DNA from 2 places in the Pseudocitrobacter cyperus genome. Region 2 is predicted to be linked to the other one. Evidence: predicted binding sites of a transcription regulator. Region 2 holds the regulator's gene; the other holds the start of a gene.

Region 1 (9,389 bases), on a different contig from region 2:
AATCGCCTCGCGAGACAGCTTCGCGCCGTGCATAAAGAACAACAGCGCAATCGCGGCAGTGGTGAGATGTTCAAAGAAAGGAATGAAATCCCCGCGCGCCGGGAAGAAAGACGCCAGCAGCACCACGGTGATCAGCGTTAGCGTGAACGGGTCAAGAATACGAAAAAGTTTCATAAAGACTCCTGAAAATCGATGGCGCTATTGTGCTTCTTTCAGTTTGAGAAATAAAATTGATTTATTGCATCTATTTATGAAGAAAATCGATGAATTACTCCTTACGGCAATTAAAAGTTTTCGTCACTGTTGCGCAGGAAAAAAGTTTTAGCCGGGCAGGGGAGCGTATCGGCCTGAGCCAGTCGGCAGTGAGCCACAGCGTGAAAGAGCTGGAGCACCACACCGGGGTGCGCCTTCTTGACCGGACTACGCGCGAAGTGGTGTTAACAGAGGCCGGCCAGCAGCTTGCCGTCCGGCTTGAACGTTTGCTGGATGAACTGAACAGTACGCTGCGTGATGCCGGGCGCATGGGGCAGCAACTGAGCGGGAAAGTTCGGGTTGCCGCCAGCCAGACGATTTCAGCGCATCTTATTCCCCAGTGCATCGCGGAAAGTCAGCGCCGCTATCCTGATATTCAGTTTGTTCTGCACGATCGCCCGCAGCAGTGGGTGATGGAGAGCATCCGTCAGGGGGATGTGGATTTTGGTATCGTTATCGATCCCGGAGCGGTGGGCGATCTTCAGTGCGAGGCGATCCTCTCTGAACCCTTTTTCATGCTTTGCCATCGTGACCACCCGTTCGCGGCGCAGGATCATGTGTCCTGGCAGGCGCTGCAGGGAGCAAAACTGGTGTTGCAGGATTACGCCTCCGGTAGTCGACCGCTGATTGATGCGGCGCTGGCACGTCATGGTATCCAGGCGGATATTGTGCAGGAGATTGGTCATCCCGCGACGCTATTTCCGATGGTTGCGGCTGGCATTGGCATCAGCATTCTTCCCGCGCTGGCGCTGCCATTGCCGCAGGGGAGCCCTCTGGTCGTGAAACGTATTACGCCCGTGGTGGAGAGGCAGTTGATGCTCGCACGTAGAAAAAATCGTTCGCTTTCTACCGCCGCGGAGGCGCTGTGGGAAGTGGTACGCGATGAAGGCTGTGCGCTGATGACCGAGCGGCAAGGAGATTCGTTATATCGGCTATAGGGAGGATGGCCAATCAGGTTTTAAATTGCGAATTTTGGAATCGTTTAAAGACATTTGGTGGCGCGACAGAATTGAACTGACCACCAAATATTCAGGATGCGGTGAGAAAACAAGACACGCATTAGGAAAGATTTTCACGCTAACTTATTGAAACCTAAATTAATATAGGTTTAGAAGTACGCCTGAAAACAGAAATTTGGCTCCTCTGACTGGACTCGAACCAGTGACATACGGATTAACAGTCCGCCGTTCTACCGACTGAACTACAGAGGAATCGTGTGAACGGGGCGCATATTAACGGGGTGCCTGCGGCTTGTCAAAGGTTGTATGGCCCCTGTGCGTTCGTTTGCTGACAATTTCAGCAACATACGCCTGAGTGGCGATTTTTTTGCCGATCTGCACCGATGTGGTGCGGATTTACCCCTAATGGGGCAGATCAATATCTTCTGACTGAGTGTGAAAAAGAGTCCAGCGATTGGAAAGCCCTGTTACACGCCTGTTGAATCGCGATCGCAAAAGCTGGCAAGCATCTTGCAACTCCTCCGATATCTAAACGCCATTGTTGGCAGTACAGGAGGCAAAATGAACTTAAGACGACTGAAGTACTTTGTGAAAATCGTCGATATCGGTAGCCTGACTCAGGCCGCTGAAGTGTTACATATCGCACAGCCCGCACTGAGCCAGCAGGTCGCCACGCTGGAAGGCGAACTCGATCAACAATTGTTGATCCGTACCAAGCGCGGCGTAACGCCAACCGAAGCGGGTAAAGTGCTCTATACCCATGCCCGCACCATCCTCCGCCAGTGTGAGCAGGCGCAGCTAGCGGTTAATAATGTCGGGCAAACGCTCAGCGGCCCGGTTTCAATAGGCCTGGCGCCAGGAACTGCCGCATCATCCATCACCATGCCGTTACTGCAGGCAGTGCGTAATGAATTACCCGATGTTCTGATTTATCTCCATGAAAACAGCGGGTCTGCGCTGAATGATAAGCTGCTAAGTGGACAACTGGACATGGCGGTATTGTACGATCGTTCGCCTGTCGCTGGCGTTAATAGCCAGCCGCTGCTGAAAGAAGATCTCTATCTGGTCGGTACACGGGATTGCCCGGGACAGAGTATCGATTTAACCGCCGTCGCGGAGATGAATTTATTCCTGCCGCGTGATTACAGCGCCGTCCGTGCTCGCGTGGATGAAGCTTTTTCTCTGCGTCGCCTGACCGCCAAAATTATCGGCGAGATTGAATCCCTTTCCACCCTGACAGCGGCAATCGCAAGTGGAATGGGGGTGACGGTGCTGCCAGAATCCGCGGCGCGTTCGTTATCGCAGGCGGCAAATGGCTGGATGGCGCGTATTACCACGCCATCAATGAGCCTGCCTCTGTCGCTGAATATGTCGGCGCGGGGCTCGCTCTCTCCACAGGCTCAGGCGGTGAAAGAAATTTTGATTTCTCTGGTAAGTCGCCCGGCGCTGGATAACCGTGAATTGCAGTTGGTTAGCTAACGTATATTCTTTTAAGTAATAAGTTGCTGGTTTTTATTATTTGTTAGCGGACGCGTCAGACTTTAACAATAGTGCAATGTCTGATCGACCCGGAGGGGAAGGTGAACTTCCAGCAACTGAAAATTATTCGTGAAGCAGCAAGGCAGGATTACAACCTGACCGAAGTTGCCAATATGCTTTATACATCGCAGTCGGGTGTGAGCCGTCATATCCGCGAGCTGGAAGAAGAACTGGGGATTGAGATCTTCATCCGCCGCGGTAAGCGGCTGCTGGGGATGACTGAACCGGGTAAAGCGCTCTTAGTGATTGCCGAGCGCATTCTAAATGAGGCAAGCAATGTCCGTCGCCTTGCCGATCTCTTCACGAACGATGGTTCAGGTGTATTAACCATCGCCACGACACACACTCAGGCGCGATACAGTCTGCCTCCGGTAATAAAGGCATTTCGGGAAATCTTCCCGGATGTTCGTCTGGAGCTGGTGCAGGGCACACCGCAGGAAATAGAAGCGCTGCTGCACAACGGCGGCGCGGATATCGGCATTGCCAGTGAACGCCTGAGCAATGACAGCACGCTGGTGGCTTTCCCCTGGTTCCGCTGGCACCATCATGTGCTGGTGCCGCAGGATCACCCTCTGACGCAAATCACGCCGCTAACGCTGGAAGCTATCGCCCGCTGGCCGCTCATTACTTATCGCCAGGGGATCACCGGTCGCTCGCGCATCGATGAGGCATTTAATCGTAAAGGGCTACTGCCTGATATTGTGCTGAGTGCGCAGGATTCTGATGTTATCAAAACCTACGTCGAGCTGGGGCTGGGTATTGGCCTGGTGGCGGAACAGTCCGGAGATGTGCAGGAATCCGGAAAGCTGGTTCGCCTGGATACGCATCATCTGTTTGATGCTAATACCGTGTGGCTCGGGCTTAAGCGTGGGCAATTGCAGCGCAACTATGTCTGGCGCTTTATCGAGCTCTGCAATGCCGGGTTGTCGCTGGAGGAGATTAAGCGGCAGGCGATGGAACCTGATGAGCTGGCCCTGGATTACCAGATTTAACCTTTACGAGCCGGCGCGTCAGTGCGACACGCCGGCTTTTTCTGATGAGATTAAATACCACTGAACCAGTTGTAGCCTTGATCCTCCCAGTAACCGCCAGGGTTGGTATCGCTGACAAATATGGCCGCGATATGTTTGGCGTTTTTGAACCCCAGCTTGGTGGGAACCCTGAGTCGCAGGGGGAAACCATACTCTTCCGGTAATGCCTTACCTGCGAAATCCAGTGCCAGAATGGTTTGCGGATGTAGCGCGGTGGCCATATCAATACTGGAGTAGTAACGATCCGCACATTTAAAACCCACGTAACGGGCGGTGAGATCGGCACCGATATGCTGCAGGAAGAGTTTCAGCGGAATGCCTCCCCACTGGCCAATCGCGCTCCAGCCTTCAATGCAGATCAACCGCGTAATCTGGCTTTGCCGGGGCAGGCGTTGTAATTGCTCCAGCGTCCACGGCGCTTTTTTTTCCACCATGCCAGAGACTTCCAGCCGATAGTCGGCCAGATCCACGATCGGCGCATTGTACGCCGGATAAAAGGCGTTAAACGGAAAGGGATCGGTTATCTGATCCGGACGATAAGTTTGCACCAGACGCTGGCCGCTGAATAACCAGGACTGAACGCGATCGTTCCAGCGAGACATCGCCCAGAGGACTTTATCGACCTGATCGCCACTCTGCATATCGCAGCCGGTCAGCATCGCCACGCCACCCAGGGTCAATCCTGAACGGAGCAGGAGTCGACGCTGTAAATTCACTAACTGCTTTTTCTGATCCGGCTCCAGAACCGGCGCACTCCGGCGGGAAATTTTATTCTTCACGTTTACCCCCAGTGAGCATGCTCCATAAGGTGGATGGCACAATAATCACCATCAGAACGTGGATGATGACAAACAGCCCTACGCCCGCCATAGCGAAAAAGTGGACGTAGCGCGCGATAGCAAAACCGCCGAATAGCGCTACCAGCCAGTACAGTTGTACGGGTTTCCAGATAGCCAGCCCGGAAAGAACCAGCAGCAGGCTCGGTACCAGAACGCCCAAATACATCAATTTTTGAATCGCGTTGTAATGGCCGTGGCGATGGCGTAAGCGCAGGGTGAATGTCAGACCAATATCACGCCATAGCGCGGCAAAGCTCAGCGGCAGCAGGTCGCGGCGAAAGTGCTCGCTGAACAGGCTCCACAGCAGATAACAACAGGCGTTGAACACTAACAGCCACATCACCGCCAGATGCCAGCCAATCGCGCCGCCAAGCCAGCCGCCTAATGTTGCAACGGGGGGGAAGGTGAAGGCGAACAGCGGTGCGGCGTTATAAATTTCCCAGCCACTCATGAACATGCAGACCATCGCAAACACGTTTACCCAGTGGGTGAGCCTGACGGGCCAGCGATGCACCGGCCGTGATGTATTGGTTTTCATGCTGGCCTCCTGGCTTACATTGGCGGTACTGTTCCATTTTTTCCGGCAGAAATACGGGTGGCGACGCGTTCGCCCTTATCGTCAGCGGCGGAGAAGAGAACAATATGGGTGCCGGGTTTCAGCAGGCTGCGATCGCCGGGATCAATCGTCACGATTGGCGTGTCGTCCGGTACGATGACATTTTTTTGCTGATTCCCGTAATTGACGGTCAGGGTACGTCCATTGGTATTGACCAGTTTCCCGATGGTGCCGTTAGTCATGGTATTGGTTTTGCCATCAGCGGATTCCCAGGGAGAATGTCCTTCACCTGTTCCACGCAGGCTTGGGGCGAACACATGCACTTCCAGCGCCTTCAGACTACCGTCAGCCTGGGGAACCGCAGCGGTACCGATAAAACTGTCCGCTTTAATATCTTCCGGGGAGCCCTTAGATACGCTAAATACCTGGGTTTTATCATTTAGTTTGACCTCGACTTTTTCACCTTTCCTGTCGGTGAGTTCGAGACGGCTATCTGTCACCTGATCTATCGTCCCTCGCAGAGGGGCGATGGCTTTGCTTGCTGTTTGTGCACTGGCAATGCCGCTACACATCATCAGGGTGGACAGCAGTAAACCGGCAATACGTTGGTGTGTGTGCATAACATTCTCCTGTGTTTGTTTGTCAATTAAGCATGACAGTTGATCAGGGCAGCACCATGTCCGATTGATGACATTAATGTCATCAATCGATGCTGCACAAACTGGTAATCTGTTTGCAGATGTCATCAAGGTGGTGAAAATGCGCATATTAGTGGTGGAAGATGATACCGGAACCGGTAATTACCTGAAGAAGGGGCTTACGGAGGCGGGATACGGCGTCGATTTGGCGCGTGATGGTACTGATGGTTTGTTTCGGGCGCTGGAGCATCAATATGATGCCATTGTGCTGGATGTCATGCTGCCGGGGCTCGATGGCTGGCAGATCATTGATGTTTTACGCAAGAAAAGCGATGTACCAATCCTGTTTCTGACCGCCCGTGATGAGGTTCAGGATCGTATTCATGGCCTTGAACTGGGTGCCGATGATTACCTGGTCAAACCTTTCTCATTCACGGAACTGGTGCTACGGCTGCGAACGCTGTTACGTCGCGGTACTGTGCGTGAATCCGATCGTTATACCATTGCCGATATGCATATCGATGTGCTGCGACGTAAAGTTACGCGCCAGGATACAGTTATCACTTTGACAAATAAAGAGTTTATGCTGTTGCATCTTCTGGCGCGACGCGAGGGGGAAGTCCTGTCGCGTACTATGATCGCCTCGCAGGTATGGGATATGAATTTTGATAGCGACACCAATGTCGTGGATGTGGCGATTAAGCGCCTACGGGCGAAAGTGGATCGGCCGTTTGAGCCTAAGCTCATCCATACTGTGCGCGGCATCGGCTATGTCTGTGAGGTTCGCCCATGAGCCTGCTCTCCCGGCGATGGCAGCGGATATCGCTGACACTGCGTAGTGCCATATTATTTGCTCTGATCGCCGCATTGGTGGTAAGCGCGGCAGGGGGCTACCTCTACAACGCGATGCGTCAGGAGATGATCTACCGTAGCGACCTGCAGGTGATCGGACGAATCGAATATTACCGAAATGTACTGAGTAAGCGTTTTCCACTCGACAGGCTGGTGGCCAATACCGGGATGTTTGAAAATATGCTGGGTAACGAGCAGGATATTTTAATCTTTCAGATCCAGGGGCAGGCGCCTTTAATTAATGTTAATCCCGCGAACTATACACTGCCGCCCATGACGCCAACATCAGGTGATCATCCTCAGCGCCTTAGCGAGGTGCAGGCCGGTATGACCGAACAGGGCGTACCGCTGCGCGGGGCTTCGGGACTGGTGACGCTGGAAGATGGGCGTGTTCTGCAAATTTCAGTCGCACACGTCATGGTAAACGAACAAAAAATGCTGGCGCGTTATTTGTGGCGCGTTATTGCAGCCGTGGTGGCAGCTTTTCTGGTTATCGCGCTTCTCGGGTACTGGGTGATGCGTCGCGAGCTGCGGCCGTTAAGGCGTATGGCGACTGAAGCGGCGGCGATTGCCCCCAACACGCTGGCAACCCGTTTAAGCGAGCAGGACGCGCCGCAGGAACTACAGCAACTGATCGTTTCGTTCAATGCCATGCTTGATAGACTCAATGAAGGTTATCAGCGCCTGACACAGTTTTCCGCAGACCTGGCCCATGAGATCCGCACGCCGGTGGGGGCACTAATGGGCCAGTGCCAGGTAGCTTTGTATCAGTCGCGTAGCGTTGAAGAGTATGAAACATTGCTCACCAGCAACATGGAGGAGCTGGAGCGCATCTCGCGCATGGTGGAAAATATTCTGTTTCTGGCGCGCGCCAGCAATGCACAATCGGTGCTGATCTATCGCAACCTGGATATTGCGGTGGAGCTGCAGCGTGTCGCTGATTACTTCGAAGGGGTGGCTGAAGAGCGGGGAATTTGCCTGAGTTGCGAAGGGGGCGGGCAGCTACGTGCCGATGCTATGCTTTTTCAGCGAGCCTTAAGCAATCTGGTTGCTAACGCAGTACGTTATGCCGATGAGGAGAGTCATATCATCCTGCGCGTCAGCACTGAGAAAGGTCGTCAGGTTATTCAGGTGATAAACCAGGGCGCCATGATTGCTGAAACACATCTGGATAAATTGTTTGAACGTTTTTATCGGGTTGATGCAGCACGCAGTAGCCATGCCAGTGGCCTGGGGTTATCGATTGTGCGCGCGATTATGACCCTGCATGGTGGTGAGGTTCGGGCACAATGCTTCTCACAGCCGCCTTCGGCGCTGATTGTATTTAGCCTGATCTTTCCGCCTGGAGAGGATCAAAACCCGTTGCCGCAGAAAGCAAAAAGGCGCCTTTAGGGCGCCTTTTTACATTGGTGGGTCGTGCAGGATGACTCGCTTCGCTCGCCCTTCGGGTCGTCGCCGCAGGGCGGCTCCGTTGTTTCGCTACGCTCAACACCGAACCTGCAGCAGGTTCGAATCGTTGATTTCTGCGCATAGCAAAAAGGCGCCTTTAGGGCGCCTTTTTACATTGGTGGGTCGTGCAGGATGACTCGCTTCGCTCGCCCTTCGGGCCGTCGCCGCAGGGCGGCTCCGTTGTTTCGCTACGCTCAACACCGAACCTGCAGCAGGTTCGAATCGTTGATTTCTGCGCATAGCAAAAAGGCGCCTTTAGGGCGCCTTTTTACATTGGTGGGTCGTGCAGGATTCGAACCTGCGACCAATTGATTAAAAGTCAACTGCTCTACCAACTGAGCTAACGACCCGAAGTGGTGGGTGATGACGGGATCGAACCGCCGACCCCCTCCTTGTAAGGGAGGTGCTCTCCCAGCTGAGCTAATCACCCACTTCGGTACTTCACATTTTAACAAGAAACTTAGCTGGCGAGAAAGTGGTGGGTGATGACGGGATCGAACCGCCGACCCCCTCCTTGTAAGGGAGGTGCTCTCCCAGCTGAGCTAATCACCCACTTCTCAATTTCTTGCTACACGGCGGAGACTACATAAAGTAGTTGGTGGGTGATGACGGGATCGAACCGCCGACCCCCTCCTTGTAAGGGAGGTGCTCTCCCAGCTGAGCTAATCACCCCCGCTGTGTGGAGTCGCATTATAGGGAGAGTTGAAAATGAGTCAACGCCTTTTCAAAAGAATTTGTTCGTTCGTCGTAAAATTAAGCAATGCGGGGAAGGTTTATGCGTTTACGCATGATTTCTAAACAAAAACGGCTAACTTCGTCTGTGATAAGGGATCAACATTGAGGATTCGTCCGGGAGTGGTAGAATATTGCCCTTCTTAGTTTCAGGTTTTGCCGGTTGTCGGCATCTTTAATAAACGTAAGGCCATTTAATGAAAATCAAAACTCGCTTCGCGCCCAGCCCGACAGGCTATCTGCACGTCGGCGGTGCTCGTACTGCTCTTTACTCCTGGCTTTTTGCACGTAACCACGATGGTGAGTTTGTGCTGCGTATTGAAGACACCGATCTCGAGCGCTCCACGCCGGAAGCTATCGAAGCCATCATGGATGGTATGAACTGGTTGAATCTGGAATGGGATGAAGGCCCTTACTATCAGACTAAACGTTTCGATCGCTATAACAATGTGATTGATGAAATGCTGGAAACAGGCACGGCGTATAAATGCTACTGCTCCAAAGAGCGCCTGGAAGCGCTGCGTGAAGAGCAGATGGCCAAA
Region 2 (9,389 bases):
TGCTGCGCCTCACTGAGCTGTAGACGCCGCTTTTGTAATGGCAGGAAGCGAGCGTGTAGCGAGGTGAGTTGCTGGCGAAGGGGCCGCGCCGCGCTGTGCGCAGCGATTGCCGCAGTGACCTGGGCGAGATCCTGCGTGAGCGTTGAAACAGGGAGTTGCGCGGCCTGTTTTTCCAGTTCGCGCAGGCGCTGTTGATAGGTCTGTAGCTGGCTGTTTTCTCGTGCCTGCAACTGGAATGCGGCGCGCCAGCCGGTGAGCTCGCTACTCCAGTGTTTGTAACGCTCGTGCTGCGTGAGCCACTGTTCGAGCTGGCTGCGAGTCAGTTGCAACTCGCGAACCTGCTTCATTGCCGTCGCCCGGATGCGATTACGCCGGAGGGTTGCCTCCTGTAAGCGAGTATTCACTTGCAGAGTTTGCTGCTGGGTTCTGGCGAGGGTCGCAGCCTGCTCCTGAAGTAGCGTCCAGCGCGGGCGTAGCAGTTCAGCCGGTTGCGCGCGGCTGAGCGCTTCCAGTTGTGGCTGGGCGGTCGCCAGCACCTGTTCCGCATCGCTCAGAGCCTCCCGGGCATTTTGCAATTCACGGGCGAGTTCGTGCTGGCGTAGCAGCCACTGCTGCTGGTTTTGCGCGATAACCTGTTGCTCCAGCGTGCTTTTCTCTTCAAGAGTAAGCGCCTGCAAACTTCCCAACAGCGATTGTTGCTGCTCTTCACTGAGTAGCACCATCCCGGAGGATTGCGCCTGAAGCTTTTCAAGCTCGGTTCGCGCCTGTTTATGTTTTTCAAACACCTGCGCAGAAATTCGCCCGTAGATTTCCGTGCCGGTAAGTTCTTCCAGTAGCTCCGCGCGCTCCTTGGGGCGCGCATTCAGAAATGCAGCGAATTGCCCCTGCGACAGCAGCATTGAACGGGTAAAACGGCCATAGTCGAGGCCGCTCAGGGAGGCGATAAGTTCGAGCTTATCCTTCACTTTGTCGGCAAGGATTTTGCCGTCATCGCGGCGCGCCAGTTCGACGCGTGGCGCCTGAAGATTGCCATCCGGCTGATTGCGGGCGCGGTTCTGGCTCCAGAAAGCGCGGTAAGCGACGCCCTGAACTTCAAACTCCACTTCCGCCAGACATTCGGCAGTGTCGCGGGTCATCAGGTCGTTTTGCGATTGCGAAACGGTATTGAGGCGCGGTGTTTCGTGATACAGCGCGAGACAAATGGCGTCCAGCAGGGTGGTTTTCCCCGCCCCGGTAGGGCCGGTAATGGCAAACAGGCCGTTACTGGCGAACGGCTCGGCGGTAAAATCGATTTTCCATTCGCCTTTCAACGAGTTGAGGTTTTTCAGGCGCAGGCTGAGGATTTTCATGGCTGTGGTTCCTCATCCAGTGAGTGAACGGCGAGATTAAACAGTGTTTTCAGGCGCTCCTGTTGCGCCTCTTCCAGCGTTTCCAGCGCCAGACGACGCTGAAAAACGTCTTCCACTTCCAGTTCGCTCAGGGTTTCTCGCAGGCTATTATCAAGAATGCGTTGACGCTGTTCTCGGCTGCGCCTGACCAGCAGTACGTCGACCGGGAGATCGTCGGTAATGACCTGAATTTTACGCTGAATATCATGAAGATACTCATCGCTGGTAATTTCGATATCCAGCCACACCGGCGGCTCTGTCGGGGCGTTGCGATACTGCGCCAGTTGATGGCTGATGCTATCAAAATCGCCTTTAATCACCGCCAGCGGCTGGGTCGCGGGGACTTCCAGTGGTGTGACATCCTGAAGCTTGCCATCAATAAAAGTCACCAGATTCACACTTTTACTTTTGCCGGTTTCATCAAAGCTGAGCGGAATGGGTGAACCGCTGTAGCGGATATGCTCGCTGCCGCCAATTTTCTGCGCGCGGTGAATATGCCCCAGCGCGATGTAATCGGCAGGCGGGAAGTTTTGCGCCGGAAACGCATCCAGTGTGCCAATATAGATGTCACGCACGGCATCGCTTTTACTGGCGCCGACGGTGGTCAGGTGGCCGCTGGCGATAATCGGCAATGGGCGATCTCCGCGCAATTCGCAGGCCTGCTGGTATTGTTTCTGATAGTAGTCAGTAATCGTTTCCAGTAAATGCTGCTGTTTTTCAGCGCCAGAAAGCCCCGCCTGGCTGACGACGATATCGCGCGGGCGCAGAAACGGCACCGGGCAGAACACGGCGCCAGGCGTGCCGTCGCGGCGATTGAGGATAAAAGGCGTGTGTCCGGCGCTGGCGATCACCGTGGTATTCAGAAACGACAAAATATCGCGTGATTCATTTAGCGTGGCGACGGAGTCATGATTGCCTGCAAGCACCACCAGATGACAGCCAGTTTGTTGCAGATTCACCACAAAGCGGTTGTAGAGTTCACGCGCATAGCTTGGCGGCGAGCCGGTATCAAAGATATCGCCCGCCACAATAATGGCGTCTATCTGTTCGCGTTGCGCGGTCTCCAGCAGCCAGTTCAGAAATGCTTCATGTTCTGCGGCACGGCTTTTACTGTAAAAATTCTGGCCTAAGTGCCAGTCTGAAGTATGAAGAATTTGCATCGTCGTCCCAGTGGGGAAAAAAGCATAGCCGGGATTATACATTCCCCGGCCGCGGGATCGACGGGTGTATTCCGGTAGTGTCATATTTCGTAAAGCGCCATCATTTTACGGTCATGTTTTTCATAAAACTGTCATAAATCTGACGCATAATGACGCCGAATGTATACTGATGGCTAAAAAAACAGGGCATAAAATGGCGAGACGCATTCTGGTCGTTGAAGATGAAGCACCCATCCGCGAAATGGTCTGTTTCGTGCTGGAACAAAATGGTTTCCAGCCGATTGAGGCGGAAGATTATGACAGCGCGGTGAATCAGCTCAATGAACCCTGGCCCGATCTTATCCTGCTCGACTGGATGCTACCGGGCGGCTCAGGGCTACAGTTCATCAAACATCTCAAGCGCGAAGCGCTGACTCGTGATATTCCGGTAATGATGCTGACGGCGCGCGGTGAAGAAGAGGATCGCGTGCGCGGTCTGGAAACCGGCGCGGATGACTACATTACGAAACCCTTCTCGCCGAAAGAGCTGGTGGCGCGCATTAAAGCCGTCATGCGTCGCATTTCACCGATGGCAGTGGAAGAGGTGATCGAGATGCAGGGATTAAGCCTTGACCCAACTTCGCACCGCGTGATGACCGGGGAAAACCCGCTCGATATGGGCCCGACCGAATTTAAACTGCTGCACTTCTTTATGACGCATCCTGAACGCGTCTACAGCCGTGAGCAACTGCTAAACCATGTCTGGGGCACCAACGTGTATGTGGAAGACCGCACGGTGGATGTGCATATCCGCCGCCTGCGTAAAGCGCTGGAACACAGCGGCCACGACCGTATGGTGCAAACCGTTCGCGGCACGGGCTATCGCTTCTCTGCCCGATTCTGATTGTTAACAGGAGTGTGACGCGTGCTGGAACGGCTGTCATGGAAAAGACTCGCCTTAGAGCTTTTCCTCTGTTGTCTCCCGGCCCTGTTTCTTGGGCTGGTCTTTGGCCATCTTCCCTGGTTTCTGCTGGTTGCCGTGACCGGGTTGTTGATTTGGCATTTCTGGAATCTTCTGCGTCTTTCGTGGTGGCTATGGGTTGACCGTAGTATGACGCCCCCGCCGGGTCGCGGAAGTTGGGAGCCGCTGTTATATGGCCTCAACCAGATGCAGTTGCGGAATAAAAAACGCCGTCGTGAACTGGGGAATCTGATTAAACGCTTTCGCAGCGGCGCGGAATCTCTACCTGATGCGGTGGTGCTGACCACTGAAGAAGGGGCGATTTTCTGGTGTAACGGCCTGGCACAACAACTACTTGGCCTGCGCTGGCCGGACGATAGCGGGCAAAATATTCTTAACCTGCTGCGCTATCCGGAATTTACACAGCATCTCAAGCAGCGTGATTTCCTGAAACCGCTGCATCTGGTTCTTAATTACGGGCGTCATCTGGAAATTCGTATCATGCCCTATACGGATCGCCAGTTGTTGATGGTCGCGCGTGATGTGACACAAATGCACCAACTGGAAGGCGCGCGACGCAATTTCTTTGCCAACGTGAGCCACGAATTGCGCACACCGCTGACGGTGTTGCAGGGGTATCTGGAGATGCTTCAGGAGAAGGTACTGGAAGGGGCTACGCGGGAAAAAGCCTTGCACACCATGCGTGAGCAAACGCAGCGTATGGAGGGGCTGGTCAAACAGCTTTTGACCCTGTCAAAAATAGAAGCTGCCCCGACGCTGGCGCTCAATGAGACGGTGGATGTGCCGATGATGTTGCGGGTAGCTGAGCGTGAAGCGCAGACCCTGAGCCAGCAGCATCATGAATTACACTTTGAGGTCGATGAGACCCTGAAAGTGCTGGGCAATGAAGATCAACTGCGCAGTGCGGTATCGAACCTGGTCTATAACGCCGTGAATCATACGCCAGCAGGAACGTCCATCACCGTGCGCTGGCAACGTGCGCCCCATGGCGTACTGTTCAGCGTGGAGGACACTGGGCCGGGTATTGCGCCAGAGCATATTCCCCGCTTAACCGAGCGTTTTTATCGCGTTGATAAAGCGCGCTCGCGTCAGACCGGTGGGAGTGGCCTGGGGCTGGCGATAGTGAAACATGCGCTAAATCATCATGATAGCCGGTTGGAAATCGAGAGTGAGCTGGGTAAAGGGTCACGTTTCAGTTTTCTGTTGCCAGAAAGGTTGATCGCCAAAGCGAATGATTAATTTGCACGGTGTCATGAAGAGTTGCCACAGACCAGCCTCGGCTGGTCTGTTTGCTTTGCAGTCAATTATCTGGCGAACAATTAATGAACAACTGACGTTTTTTTGTTCGCACGATCAGCCATGTGTTTTTCCTATATCTGGTTATTCGTGCCAGGTTTGAATTTAGTATTGGCATAATCGTCTGGTTTTGCGATCCCATATTGCTTTAAAACGTTATAAGCGTTTAAATTGCGCCTTATACAGTCGTGTTATGACTGTGTTTGCGTAGCAAATCAAAAAACTATTCTTCCTCACGCTACGAAGGGAGCATATCCCGCTGAGTTTGTTGCTTGTTTCCTCTGAAAGATTCCACAGGCGCGGGCGCAAAAGTTTTTATTTGTACAACACCACATCCACAGGCAGTAGTTACCTATGACCCATCAGTTAAAATCTCGCGATATCATCGCTCTGGGCTTTATGACCTTTGCGCTGTTTGTTGGCGCAGGCAACATCATTTTCCCTCCAATGGTTGGTTTGCAGGCGGGGCCGAATGTCTGGATCGCGGCAATCGGCTTTTTAATTACTGCGGTTGGTCTGCCTGTGTTGACCGTCGTTGCGCTGGCAAAAGTCGGCGGCGGCGTTGATAGCCTCAGCACGCCAATTGGTAAAGTGGCGGGTCTCCTGTTGGCGACCGTCTGCTATCTGGCCGTAGGGCCGCTGTTTGCCACTCCGCGTACAGCAACCGTCTCTTTTGAAATCGGTATTGCCCCCCTGACCGGGGATGGCGCGATGCCGCTGTTCATCTACAGCCTGGTCTATTTTGCGCTGGTGATTCTGGTTTCCCTCTACCCGGGAAAACTGCTGGATACCGTCGGCAATTTCCTGGCTCCGTTGAAAATCCTGGCGCTGCTGGTTCTCTCCATCGCCGCTGTAATGTGGCCTGCCGGCCCTATCAGCAATGCGCTGGAAGCTTATCAAACCGCGCCATTCTCTAACGGTTTCGTTAATGGTTATCTGACCATGGATACCCTGGGCGCGATGGTATTCGGTATTGTTATCGTTAACGCGGCGCGTTCTCGTGGCGTAACCGAAGCGCGTCTGTTGACGCGTTATACCATTTGGGCGGGTCTGATGGCGGGCGTAGGTCTGACGCTGCTGTATCTGGCACTGTTCCGTCTGGGCTCAGACAGCGCGCTGCTGGTAGATAAAAGCGCGAATGGCGCGGCTATCCTGCATGCATATGTACAGCACACCTTTGGCGGCGCGGGCAGTTTCCTGCTGGCAGCTCTGATCTTCATCGCCTGTCTGGTGACGGCGGTGGGCCTGACCTGTGCGTGTGCTGAGTTCTTTGCACAGTATCTGCCTCTCTCTTATCGTTCTCTGGTCTTTATTCTGGGGATCTTCTCGATGGCGGTCTCCAATCTGGGGCTGAGCCACCTGATTCAGATCTCCATACCGGTGCTGACGCTGATTTATCCGCCATGTATCGCACTGGTTGTACTAAGCTTTACCCGCGGTTGGTGGCATAATTCGACCCGCGTGATTGCCCCGGCGATGTTTATTAGCCTGATGTTTGGTATCCTTGACGGCATCAAAGCATCGGCCTTCGCTGATGTGTTGCCTGGCTGGACGGCGCGTCTGCCGATGGCGGAACAGGGTCTTGCCTGGCTGCTGCCGACGGTGGTGATGGTGGTTCTGGCGATTATCTGGGATCGCGCGGCAGGCCGACAGGTGACGTCTAACGCGCATTAATTCACGCGCGACAACATACTGTTCAACCACGGGACTCACGTCCCGTGGTTTTTTGTTTTTTGGTAAGAAATGGCATTGGAAACGATGGAAAACAATAAGCTGAAGCGCGGGCTAAGTACCCGGCATATTCGCTTCATGGCGCTAGGGTCGGCAATTGGTACCGGGCTGTTTTATGGTTCTGCTGACGCAATCAAGATGGCCGGGCCGAGCGTACTGCTGGCCTATATTATCGGTGGCGTGGCGGCATATATTATTATGCGCGCGTTGGGCGAAATGTCGGTACACAACCCGGCAGCCAGTTCCTTCTCGCGCTATGCGCAGGAAAACCTCGGCCCGCTCGCTGGTTATATCACCGGCTGGACATACTGCTTCGAAATTCTGATTGTCGCTATCGCCGACGTGACCGCATTTGGCATCTATATGGGCGTCTGGTTCCCCGACGTGCCGCACTGGATCTGGGTGCTCAGCGTGGTGATGATCATTTGCGCCATCAACCTGATGAGCGTAAAAGTCTTTGGTGAGCTGGAGTTCTGGTTCTCCTTCTTCAAAGTTGCCACCATTATCATCATGATTGCCGCAGGTTTTGGCATCATTATCTGGGGGATTGGCAACGGCGGGCAACCGACGGGGATCCATAACCTCTGGAGCAACGGCGGTTTCTTCAGTAACGGCTGGCTCGGCATGGTGATGTCGCTGCAAATGGTGATGTTTGCCTATGGCGGGATCGAAATTATCGGTATCACCGCCGGTGAAGCGAAAGACCCGGAGAAATCCATTCCGCGCGCCATTAACTCGGTGCCGATGCGTATTCTGGTGTTCTATGTGGGGACGCTGTTTGTCATTATGTCTATCTACCCCTGGAACCAGGTGGGTACCGACGGTAGCCCGTTTGTGTTGACCTTCCAGCATATGGGCATCACTTTTGCCGCCAGTATCCTTAACTTTGTGGTGCTGACCGCTTCGCTTTCCGCCATTAACAGCGATGTTTTTGGCGTCGGTCGTATGCTGCACGGCATGGCCGAGCAGGGGAGTGCGCCGAAAGTGTTCGCCAAAACCTCACGTCGCGGTATTCCGTGGGTGACGGTGATGGTGATGACCATCGCGCTGCTGTTTGCTGTTTATCTCAACTACATCATGCCGGAAAACGTCTTCCTGGTGATTGCTTCGCTGGCGACCTTCGCTACCGTATGGGTGTGGATTATGATCCTGCTTTCGCAGGTTGCCTTCCGCCGCCGTCTGTCGCCGGATGAGGTGAAAGCGCTGAAATTTAAAGTGCCGGGCGGTGTCACGACGACAATTATTGGTCTGATTTTCCTTGTCTTCATCATCGGCTTGATCGGCTATCACCCGGACACGCGTATTTCTCTGTACGTTGGCTTCGCGTGGATTGTACTGCTGCTGATTGGCTGGGTTATTAAATCTCGCCGTAGCCGCGGCTAATACGGCTGTTGGGTGGCTTTGCGCTCACCTGGCGGACAAGATTTACAGGCCTGATTGAAAACCCGGTTAACATCCGTTACCGGGTTTTTTTACGCCCCCAATCTCCGCCCCCTAAAAAGTACGAAAAGAGGAGTAGACGCCAAAAAGCTTATGGCAAGGTGGGCTCACTTTTAACTGAGGGGAATTAACGATGTTGAATGCCTGGCATCTGCCTGTCGCACCCTTTATTAAGTCGCAGAGTGGTCATCTGTCGGTGACGTTGTGGCTACGCGGAAACGATCTGCCGCAGCGCGTGACGATGCGGGTGGAAATCGACAATGAAGAGTGTGTGTTGTCGATGAAACGCCTGAGCAAACCACCTGTACCGGGCGTGACAGCCTGGCGCGGTGAGATCCCGCTCGATAGTGGACAACCGCGTCGGCGCTATGCATTCAAATTGCTATGGGCTGACCGCCAGTTGTGGTTTGCGCCAAAAGGGTTTAGCCGCATTCCGCCTGCAAAACTGGAACTGTTTGCTATCGATCTGCCCGACAGCGGCCCGCAGTGGGTGGCTGACCAGATTTTTTATCAGATCTTTCCGGATCGTTTTGCCCGTAGCGAAACGCGCACCCCGGAGCAGGACAAGATTTATTACCATCACGCCGCCGGGCATGACATTGTGCTACGTGACTGGGATGCCCCCCTGAATGCAGAGGCTGGCGGCTCAACGTTTTACGGCGGCGATCTGGATGGCATCAGCGAGAAGCTGCCTTATCTGAAGAAACTCGGTGTCACCGGTCTCTACCTCAACCCGGTGTTTACCGCGCCGAGCGTACATAAATATGACACGGAAAATTATCGTGAGGTCGATCCTCAGTTCGGCGGAAATGCGGCGTTGCTACGTCTGCGCGAAAATACCCTGCGTGAAGGTATGCGCCTGATCCTTGACGGCGTATTCAACCACAGCGGCGATACTCACGCCTGGTTCGACAGGCAGGATCATGGCAGTAGCGGCGCTTGTCACCATGCCAATTCCCCGTGGCGCGACTGGTACAGCTTCTCGCCGGAAGGCCGGGCGCTGGACTGGCTGGGCTATCCGAGCCTGCCGAAACTTGATTATCAGTCGGAGTCACTGGTAAATGAGATTTATCGCGGCGAGGAGAGCATTGTCCGCCACTGGCTGAAATCGCCATGGAGTATGGACGGCTGGCGGCTGGACGTGGTGCATATGCTCGGCGAGGGCGGCGGCGCGCGTAATAACCTGAAGCACGTTGCCGGGATCACGCAGGCGGCAAAAGAAACAAATTCTCAATCCTATGTGTTTGGTGAGCATTTCGGTGATGCGCGCCAGTGGCTGCAGGCGGATGCGGAAGACGCGGCGATGAACTATCGCGGTTTTACGCTGCCGGTTTGGGCGTTCCTGGCGAATACCGATCTCTCTTACGATCCGCAAAAAATCGATGCGCAAACCTGTATGGCCTGGATGGAGGA

What was found. The regulator PhoB, encoded in region 2, activates phosphate uptake and scavenging genes when phosphate is short. The targets are predictions, from matches to a motif close to CTGTCATAAAACTGNCNNAT.
Region 1: a site for PhoB is predicted at 5,851-5,870, ahead of VSR74_RS18575 (heavy metal response regulator transcription factor). Genes of this name have one in related genera too.

Annotation. Positions count from the first base shown of each region.
Region 1 is NZ_JAYMYY010000006.1:169,227-178,615, forward strand. It holds gene VSR74_RS18535 (bile acid:sodium symporter family protein) at 1-174, opposite strand, end outside; gene VSR74_RS18540 (LysR family transcriptional regulator) at 264-1,190, shown strand; tRNA gene VSR74_RS18545 (tRNA-Asn) at 1,388-1,463, opposite strand; gene nac (nitrogen assimilation transcriptional regulator NAC) at 1,773-2,690, shown strand; gene cbl (HTH-type transcriptional regulator Cbl) at 2,792-3,742, shown strand; gene VSR74_RS18560 (molybdopterin-dependent oxidoreductase) at 3,793-4,560, opposite strand; gene VSR74_RS18565 (cytochrome b/b6 domain-containing protein) at 4,550-5,158, opposite strand; gene VSR74_RS18570 (hypothetical protein) at 5,173-5,796, opposite strand; gene VSR74_RS18575 (heavy metal response regulator transcription factor) at 5,936-6,607, shown strand; gene VSR74_RS18580 (heavy metal sensor histidine kinase) at 6,604-8,058, shown strand; tRNA gene VSR74_RS18595 (tRNA-Lys) at 8,390-8,465, opposite strand; tRNA gene VSR74_RS18600 (tRNA-Val) at 8,470-8,545, opposite strand; tRNA gene VSR74_RS18605 (tRNA-Val) at 8,592-8,667, opposite strand; tRNA gene VSR74_RS18610 (tRNA-Val) at 8,712-8,787, opposite strand; gene gltX (glutamate--tRNA ligase) at 9,045-9,389, shown strand, end outside.
Region 2 is NZ_JAYMYY010000001.1:1,660,405-1,669,793, reverse strand. It holds gene sbcC (exonuclease subunit SbcC) at 1-1,349, opposite strand, end outside; gene sbcD (exonuclease subunit SbcD) at 1,346-2,548, opposite strand; gene phoB (phosphate response regulator transcription factor PhoB) at 2,742-3,431, shown strand; gene phoR (phosphate regulon sensor histidine kinase PhoR) at 3,453-4,748, shown strand; gene brnQ (branched-chain amino acid transporter carrier protein BrnQ) at 5,160-6,479, shown strand; gene proY (proline-specific permease ProY) at 6,564-7,919, shown strand; gene malZ (maltodextrin glucosidase) at 8,110-9,389, shown strand, end outside.